3 regions of the Oceanobacillus longus genome follow, and region 1 is predicted to be linked to each of the others. Evidence: riboswitches for the same ligand, from Rfam matches in the RefSeq annotation. Region 1 holds a riboswitch; each other region holds the start of a gene.

What was found. A riboswitch is a leader RNA that binds a small molecule or an ion and turns the genes downstream of it on or off. The one in region 1 is predicted to bind preQ1.
Region 2: another riboswitch for preQ1. It lies ahead of ACFOUV_RS05960 (VUT family protein); the one in region 1 lies ahead of ACFOUV_RS13750 (QueT transporter family protein).
Region 3: another riboswitch for preQ1. It lies ahead of queC (7-cyano-7-deazaguanine synthase QueC); the one in region 1 lies ahead of ACFOUV_RS13750 (QueT transporter family protein).

Annotation. Positions count from the first base shown of each region.
Region 1 is NZ_JBHSAO010000010.1:87,802-90,998, reverse strand. Features, by position in the region: gene metA (homoserine O-acetyltransferase MetA) at 1-33, shown strand, start outside; gene ACFOUV_RS13755 (DUF3891 family protein) at 119-886, opposite strand; gene ACFOUV_RS13750 (QueT transporter family protein) at 998-1,483, opposite strand; PreQ1 riboswitch class I at 1,491-1,535, opposite strand; gene ACFOUV_RS13745 (VOC family protein) at 1,722-2,582, shown strand.
Region 2 is NZ_JBHSAO010000003.1:2,905-6,101, forward strand. Features, by position in the region: gene ACFOUV_RS05955 (YeeE/YedE family protein) at 1-1,051, shown strand, start outside; gene ACFOUV_RS05960 (VUT family protein) at 1,148-1,681, opposite strand; PreQ1 riboswitch class I at 1,799-1,844, opposite strand; gene ACFOUV_RS05965 (pyridoxamine 5'-phosphate oxidase family protein) at 2,045-2,467, shown strand; gene ACFOUV_RS05970 (ABC transporter ATP-binding protein) at 2,711-3,197, shown strand, end outside.
Region 3 is NZ_JBHSAO010000002.1:5,243-8,439, forward strand. Features, by position in the region: gene ACFOUV_RS05455 (alpha/beta fold hydrolase) at 1-131, opposite strand, end outside; gene ACFOUV_RS05460 (OsmC family protein) at 536-988, shown strand; gene queC (7-cyano-7-deazaguanine synthase QueC) at 1,276-1,944, opposite strand; PreQ1 riboswitch class I at 2,028-2,072, opposite strand; gene ACFOUV_RS05470 (sodium/glutamate symporter) at 2,162-3,197, opposite strand, start outside.

The DNA of each region.
Region 1 (3,197 bases):
GTATACCAGGCAACTCCCTATGAATGGGATTGATTTCGAAAAAGTATTAAAAAGCTGAACTTCCGCGTGTATAGGTAGTTCAGCTTTTCTTATTTTTGATTACTCTACAAGCAGGAAATTACTCCGGCAAAATGGTGATTGGTACTTCCTCAAAAGAAGCCTCTTCATAACTATCAATTAATCCTTTCGTAGCAATCGTATCTTTTGCAATAACCTTTTGTTTTAAAGTAATCTCAATTGATTCCTCAAACGGAAAGTCATTTATCACTACGGTATGATCATTTAGCCATCGAAGTTGTATTTTCTGTTTACAGAATTCATGGAGAGTGGTGCTGGTTGGAATACCTTTTTTAAAAAAAGAATGCTCATTTTGTTTTTCAGCACCTGGCTCATTCATACAAATGTATAATGAAAGGTTATCTGCAAGCTGGAGAAGACTATAATGAAATTCAAACAAACGTTTGTTGAATTTGTTTAGTGTGTCAATTATCGTTTGTTGACGCATTTCCTCATACGTAACAAATGCCTGTGCTTCAAGTGAAGTATTGTTCAATAAAAAGCGTTTATAATGCTCGCTACAAAGCATTCCAGCATAGGGATCTACTTTTTGTACTTCATCAATACCGTGTTTATATAGAATGATTTTGGGTAGGTTAGGAAAATCAAAAAAGGAAAATGGTACCTTTTCTTTATCATTCAAAAAGGGTTGCTTATCAAACTCCTTCCAACCATGATCATGTTGATAAGCAGCGTATTCAACCGACTCACGAAGTTCCATACCATGAAAATAATCCGATTTCCACTGCTTCATAATATCTCCTGAGATTTGGGCGTGGTGATCCTGCTGAATTAATACAAAATGCTGGTCATGTTCTCTGACAATCATTTAAACTCCATCCTTTCCGGTGTGGAATGTACTATCAGTATAAGCAATGTTGTCGAGCGGGCAAAATAAAAACTTCATCATCCGCAAAATTAAAACGAATGATGAAGTAATTTAAATTAGTTTATCAAAATGTAATCTTTTATTTAGAGCATAAATGATTGGAATACCGATTGCCAGCACAACAAATTCGCCAATAGCTGTAGTAAGCCATGTAAATAGGAATGGCAGTGCCAATGCTAGATTCAATTCAAATGCAATAATAAACATATTGAATGTGAAGACTATTGTATTTGCAACAAGAAGCACCCAAATATTTTTTATATATTTTGCAAGTAATATGATAATACCCAATGAGATAGCTGAATGGGCAACTCCGAAAACCAAATCATACCACCCTAATGGGGAGAATAAAAGGTTATATAAAAATACACCTAGTACAATTCCGAAGAAGTAACGTTTATCAAACACAATCAGGTGATTGAATACTTCGGAAATGCGGAATTGAATATTTGTAAACCCAAAAGGTATAATAAGTGCAGATACAGCAATATATAATGCTGCTAATAAACCATTAATTACAAGTGTTCTTACGGTCATTGTAAATCTCTCCTTAGTTTTTTTTCGTGGGATGGTTACGAACCACGTAAAGCAATGCAAGCAAGTATAATACAAAAACAAATAAAAGAAAAGCCTTTTTTATTTACTTCTTACTATTTTTAATAAGGGTCATTTGACAATAATAAAAAAAATCATTATAATACTTACATAAAGTAACTAAGTATAAACATGTAATTAAAAGTAAGTTAAACATAAAAAAGTGTAAAGGGAGATAGTTATGGAAAAGAAATTTTTCGAACAACCGACAATATACGTAGGAGAAGTTAATATAAATGTGACAGACTTAAAGAAATCCATTACTTTTTATAAAGATTTTATGGGATTTAAAGTATTGGTAGAAGAAGAATACAAAGCAGTTCTATCTGCGGATGGTAAAATACCATTATTAACATTAGAACAGCCAGAAAATGTTGCACCAAAAGAGGCAAGAACGACCGGATTATATCACTTTGCAATTCTCTTGCCAACTCGCGGAGATTTATCCGCATTCCTGAAACACATTATACAGGCTTCTGGTGGCCAAATGCGTCTAGGGGCATCCGATCACTATGTCAGTGAGGCTCTATACTTTGATGACCCGGATGGAAACGGCATAGAGATTGCTCATGACCGTGATTCTTCTGAATGGAATTGGTCTGATAATCAAGTATCCATGGCAACAGTAGCGCTAGATGGAGATGATTTACTTGCTGAAACAGAAGAGGGTTGGAAAGGGATGCCAACCGATACGGTCATTGGACATATTCATCTTCATGTTTCTGATATAGAAAAAACAAGAAGGTTCTACGTGAATGGTCTTGGGTATGACGTCGTTACGGAATTTCCAGGGGCGCTTTTCACATCACATAATGGCTATCATCACCATATAGGTTTAAACGTCTGGAATGGAGTCGGTGCGCCTACACCTACTGAAAACAGCGCAGGATTGAATTGGTTTACACTGAATTTCCCTGATGAGGATGCGCTTCATAAAACAAAGATAAATTTGGAAAAAGTAGGAGCTTCGGTGAAAGCAGAAGAAGATTATTATGTAACGGAAGATCCTTCAGGAAATACGATTCAGCTAAGACTAAATTAATAATGAAGAAGAAGCTACTGGAATTCATTTTCAGTAGCTTCTTCTTCATTATGTATAGAAATATTTCTTTTTATCATTAATCACCTTTCGACCAATAAAATAGGTATCAAACAGGTAACTGGGGTAAACTTAGCATGTCTTTACTAACCAGCTTGCTAAACTTGGTAAGAATAAGGATATTTTCGTAATGTTTAATGCTTTTTAATCATCGCAGAGTTGAGATAAAATGCGAACTAACTTTAGATTTATTTTCAGGAGAAATGCGCTCTTGCTGCCGTCCATGATCGCTCTGGGCGGATGCGCATCCTTAGGGCACGGCCTCAGCCCCGAAGAGAAAACCACTCTTCTGGTCTTCGGACACGTGCTATTCCCGCAGGAGTCACCGCCCGCCGCTCACCCGGACTGGTGAAGCTGTAGGATGATATTTTAGCTATTAGCAGGTGTAGTCATTGTCATTGTCAGCAACCTTCTAACCAGCTCGGGGAAATATACGGAGACTCCTACGGGAAGAGAGGCATCGGTGAGACACTGAAATGCGTTAGCATGAAGGGGCTCACCAGCCGCCCGTGGAAAGCGCAGTATATTTCCCCGAGCGGTCGCCGAAGTTTCTATATA
Region 2 (3,197 bases), on a different contig from region 1:
CCATGCCAGATTTGGGTTTACTTCGGCTTTTCGCAGACTCGCTTCAGTGGGGAATGTACAGGGACTTCAGGCACATATGGTCATGCTTGCAATAGCGACAACATTATTTGCAATTATTTTAAGTACAGGTTTTAGTTTTACAGGACTTACACCTGCTGGGTATGTATCTCCTGTTGGGGTCAGTGTTATTTTCGGATCATTTATTTTTGGTATTGGTATGCAGCTTGGTAATGGATGTGCGTCTGGTACATTATATAATTTCGGTGGTGGATCATCATCCATGATATTAACGCTGATTGCCTTTATTATCGGATCAACAATCGGTGCTTATCATTTCTCATTCTGGATGGGTACACCTTCTTTGCCTCCGATATCATTGGCTGAATCCACTGGACTTGGGTTTTTTGGTGCATGGATTGTTCAGCTAGCTTTATTTGCTTTAATCTATGGGGTTACTGTTAAAATTGCCAAACGGAAAAATCCCCCATCCATGAAACCTCTTCCTACAACAAACGGATGGAAAAAAATATTCAGAGGTGCATGGCCACTATTTGCTGCGGCAATCATTCTTGCAATCCTAAATGCTTTGACTTTGACAGTCAGAGGTCAACCATGGGGGATTACATCTGCTTTTGCTTTGTGGGGAGGAAAGACACTTCAGGCAATTGGTATCGATGTGACTAGTTGGGGTTATTTTACAGGAGCGAACGCGGAGGCTTTATCACAAACGGTATTGGCTGATTCCACGAGTGTCATGAATTTCGGTATTATACTTGGAGCATTTATTGCAGCCGCTGCCCAGGGATCTTTCAAACCGAAGAAGTTTAAACCTGGTGTTGCTGGTGCTGCTATTGTTGGTGGTCTTTTGATGGGATATGGCTCCCGTCTTGCATTCGGCTGCAATATTGGCGCATACTTTGGCGGGATTGCCTCCTTTAGCCTTCATGGTTGGGTATGGGGAGTAATGGCATTGCTTGGAACTGGACTTGCTTTGTTTATCAGACCATTATTCGGCATGAAGAATCCGAAGAAATCGGATCAATTTTGTTAATAAAAGACTAGTAATCTATTTCTTCACTTTGCTAAAGTATTAAAAAAAAGCTCCGTTCCTTTATCGAAAAGGAACGGAGCTTTTTTTATCTTAAGGTCAATTAGCGAATTCTGCTTTAACAGTCTTCGAGTTTTGAAGAACGAGTACACCAGCAAATTGCATTGTCACTTTGATAAAGATTTGTCCTAAAATTGCCATCCATACTGCTTCCCAAGGTACAAACCCGGCCCCTAGAGGTGATAAACCAATAATTACGAAAATAGTCGAATCCAGTACACCACCAACTGTTCCGCTATAAAGTACACGGATATGCATCGGCTTTTTTATCCTGGAATAAATTTCTGTATCCACGGTTTCTGAAACGAGGAAACTAATCGCACTGGCAAAAACAATCCATAATGTATCCCCTAACAGATAACTTGAAATTGCAGATAAAAGCAGTGCCATACCAATCAACAAGTACGTTTTTTTCTTGCCGTATTTGTTTTGTACCATATCCCGTAAGATAAATGTTAACCCAATCAGAAATGACCCCCAAGGGATAATAAATACTCCTAATTCTAATGGGGCAAACTTTGCGGTAACAATATTTGCAATAATAATAACAATAAGGTAAAAAAATATTCGCATGGATAGCGCTCCTTTGTACAGTATTAATCAGGAACACCTACTGTCGAACGAGAGAATCATAGTAAAAATTCAATAAAATACAAAAATAAAAACCATATCCTAAAGAAAGATATAGTTACTTCTTTAGTTTTTTATAGAGGGTTTATTCTAGAACCTCTCCCACAAAGCAGGTATTAAATTGATGTTTTTATTATAGCATAAAAATGGTCGACTGGAGGCTTATTTTCTCCCTTCACAGTTGTTATCGGTCATAATGGCAGACCAGTTCATCGTGATCTAGGGTGCATCTCAATTAATACCTTGTTTAATTTTCAAATAGAAAAGGAATAATAACTATATATGAATATAAAGGAGGGTGTTATTTTGAGTCAGGAAGAAATTAAATCAACCGTTGAGAAAATTTTTAAAGAAAGTCCGGTTGGAACGATGGCGACCGTGAAAGGAAATAAGCCTCATTCGCGATATATGATGTTTTTCCATCGGGATTTAAAACTGTACACAGCTACGAATAAAGATACGGATAAAACAGATGAAATTGAAGAAAATCCATTTACACATATCCTCATCGGATACGAAGGTGGAGGATTTGGCGATCAATACGTGGAATATCAAGGCAAAGTATCCTTTAATAACTCCGAAGAACTGAAAAAGGAACTATGGAATGATGATATGAAGCTTTACTTTGAAGGACCGGATGATCCCGAGTATTTGATTTTGGAAATAGAGCCACTTCAAGTCCGTTTAATGAATAAAAAAGGTGAGCCGCCTAAACAATTGGATATTTAACAGCTCACTTAACGTAAGTAACGATTAATATGACAGGAATTTCAGGGGGTCAGTCCTTTGATGTTCCTGTTTTTTTATGGATGGATTTAGTATGCCAATTATAGTCCTTTATACCGACAGAGTATGAAGATAATGTTAATGTTATTAATCTTCATTGAACAACACGTAAGGTTTAAGTAAATTACCTAATTTTAGTGAAAAAGTATGCTTAACTGAAAATGCGAATGTTAAGGAGGCAACAAAATGAGTCAAGTTGAATTAATCGATATTTCCAAGTCATACGACAAACAAAAAAGTGTATTAGATGAAATCAATTTATCCATTGAAGAGGGTGAATTTTTTGTTCTTGTTGGCCCCTCTGGTTCTGGTAAAAGTACATTACTTCGAATGATTGCAGGTCTGGAAGAAATTACAGGGGGCACATTAAAAGTAGATAAAAAAACCGTTAACCACCTCCCTCCAAAAGATAGAAACTTATCCATGGTCTTTCAAAATTATGCATTATATCCGCATTTATCCGTCGAACAAAATATCCTTTTTGGATTAAATGCAAAAAAAGTAGATAAGAAAGAACAGCGAAGAAGATTAACGGAAACTGCTAAAATGATGGGATTGGATAAACTGTTAAAACGAAAACCAAAAGAACTATCAGGTGGGCAAAGACAACGGGTAGCGCTCGCTAGATCTGTTGTTAGTGAAGCACCACTGTGTTTGATGGATGAGCCACTTT
Region 3 (3,197 bases), on a different contig from region 1:
ATTGCAATAATTTTATATTCCTTTAAATACCATGATAAAGATTCATATATCTCTTTTCTTTCACCTAGTGCTGGCAGGGCGATAATTGTTTTATCACTATCTATAGATCCATAAACTTTAAAACGATTCACCATATCTCCCCCTAATTAAAAAATACTTACTTCTTCCAATAATGGCTGCCAGATAGTTAAATAACGCCAATTTCATAATAACATAATATTCAAAAACATCCCCCGAAGAAATATACTTACGTTTTGTAATACAACGCTTGCACCAATATTTAAGTGAGATAATTTGCAGTCAAAACTCTTGATTTTAACAATTATTGTCTATTTATAAATTAAAAATATTTAGTGTATTGACTATTTAAAATAATGTGATATTATATATAATAATTCCGATGTAAATAATATGTATTAAAAGATTCCGCAGATGAAAGTTACTAGCAAAAGCAAATATATTTTGTTAACCCTTTCGTTAATGAGAAGGGTCTCTAATTAATATAAATTACCATATGAAAAAGGAGAGATTTTTAATGGCAATTACAACAGTGAGTGCGAAAACAGTATTAAAGGAAAATGTGTTAGTGGAAGCTGAAGCTAGAGGTCATAAAGTTATAATAGATGAACCTAAGAATTTAGGTGGTACAGATCAAGGGATGAATCCAGTAGAGCTGCTACTTTCTTCATTAGGTGCATGCCAATCCATTGTTGCTAGAACTTATGCTGAAAAGTTTGAGGTTGATCTTCAAAACTTTTGGGTCGAATTAGATGGTGATATTGATCTGGATGGTTTCTTTGGTAAATCGGATGTACGACCAGGCTTTTCCAATATTCGTTATACGTTCCATATTGAAACAAATGCTCCTGATGAGAAAATACAGGCATATAAGGAATTTATTGAAGCCCATTGCCCTGTTGGAGATACCATTGCAAATCAGGTAAATCTATCCTCTTCAAAAGTAGTAATAGAAAACCCAGTTAAATAGAATGGATAGGTGGAGGCTGCTTCTTTAGTGAAATAAGGAACTATCAATTGATAGTTCCTTATTTTACTCTTGCGTAAGTTTCAATAAAGATAAATTACTTTTCAAAAACACCTTTAATATTCTTCCATCCATAAACAAGTTCATTGGGTTTCCTTCCTACAATTTTACTGCATTTTTTGCTGTATTTAGCCGTTCCCCAGCTCTATGAGTGACCATTCTCATGTAACTTTGCTTAGTATGGTCATTCATCAGATTTATGAAAAACTTTTTTCTGAGTTTGTTTAACATCAGGAGTTCCCCTTGTTTATTTGTTGCAGATACATATCGAGCCCATTTTTTCGCAGCTTACATGAAGGACACTCCCCACATCCCCCGCCACGAATTCCGTGATAACAGGTAATTGTTTTCTCGCGAACATAGTTAAAGGCACCAAGCTGGTCGGAAAGTTCCCAGGTTTCTGCCTTATCCAGCCACATTAATGGCGTATGAATAACAAACGAATCATCCATCGATAAATTCAGTGTTACGTTTAGTGATTTAACAAAAACATCACGGCAGTCCGGGTAACCGCTAAAGTCGGTTTCACAAACCCCGGTAATGATATGCTTCGCTCCAATCTGTTTTGCCAAGATAGTTGCAAATGACAGAAAGAGCAGATTACGTCCGGGGACAAAGGTGGAAGGAAGGTCCCCATTCTCCCCATCTTTTACTTCGATTTCCTCACGTGTTAACGCATTTGGAGCCAATTGACTTAAAAGCGATATATCCAAAACATGATGTCGTACTTTCAAGTCAGCAGCAATTTCCTTTGCTACTTCGATTTCTTCTTTATGGCGTTGATTGTAATCAAATGTCACCACTTCTACGTGATCATACTTTTTCAAAGCCCAGAATAAACAGGTGGTACTATCCTGACCACCACTGAATACGACGACAGCTTTATTATTTTTTTCCATAAAAAAAATTCCCCTTTCATAATATAAAAAGAGAATTCTACTCACCCGAATAAAAAAACCATACCGATAAGGAAGGTACAGTTCCATCCTTAGTTTTTTATAGAGGGTGTAGCTAGAACCTCTCCTGCAATAGTGCAGACTTTTTAAAAATATTTCCTTTTATTATAGCATTTCTTTCATAAAAAGAGCCATATTCATCTACTATGGCCCTTTAACTTTAATTTTTCTTCTTACCAAAATAAAGTAAACCAACGAGCAAACCAATTACACACATGATTGCCGCGAAAGTAAAGAATGGGATCGGGCCGAATTGAAAGATTAGTGGAACAGATAATGCGGTTACTAATCCTCCACCAAGGAATGGCTCAAAAGCGAGCTGTTTATAGCCGAAGCCTTCAAAAGCTGGAGATTCGGCTTTAGGATCGGCAACACGCATCAAGAGTAAACCAGTCGCGGTAATCCCCATCGATTGACCAAAATCACCGATTCCTCTTTCCAGCCAATACGTAGGTATCATTCTTGGAGCGAGGACAAAGAATCCAATCACATTCCATGCAATACCGGTAATCGCAATTAGAAGAAATGGAATGAAGTTGTCTCCAATAACATCTAGTGACACCGTTCCTATCGCTGCTAATATTAGAATATCTAATGAAAACCCCTGAATACGACTAATCATTTGTCGATCGACTAGATATGCATTGTCTACTTTGTTTAAGAATAGTTGTACGATTATTCCTCCAATCATTGCAAAAGGGAATAATGGAACATAGGTCATTAAATCGGAACCGAAGACGGTTGCCTCGATCCTTACGAACGATTGAAGTAAAATATACCCTACGATAATTGCCAAGGCAACCATTGCAAAATGAAAGGAAAGTGGCTCGATTGATTCCGGACGAACCGTCATTTTTGCTGCAGGCTCTCTATTCTCAAATTCCACAATTCCCGCCTTTTTTAAGGAGGAAAATTCTTCAACATCTCTAATGATTTCTGTTTTCTTTTTGCGTATTCCCCAGTTAATGATGATAATTCCTATTATAACCCCTGATAGAATACCAACCGTTGCTAATCCGACAGCCAAGTCATAGGCTTCTGGATATCCCATTTCTTCAAATGTCCCCTGTAGTCCTGCGGCTGTGCCATGACCGCCTTCAAAAGATACTTCAATCAAGGCCCCGACAATGGGTGGCATATCAAAGAATGGTGTCAACACGAGCATTGCCAACAGGATACCGACTACATATTGACCC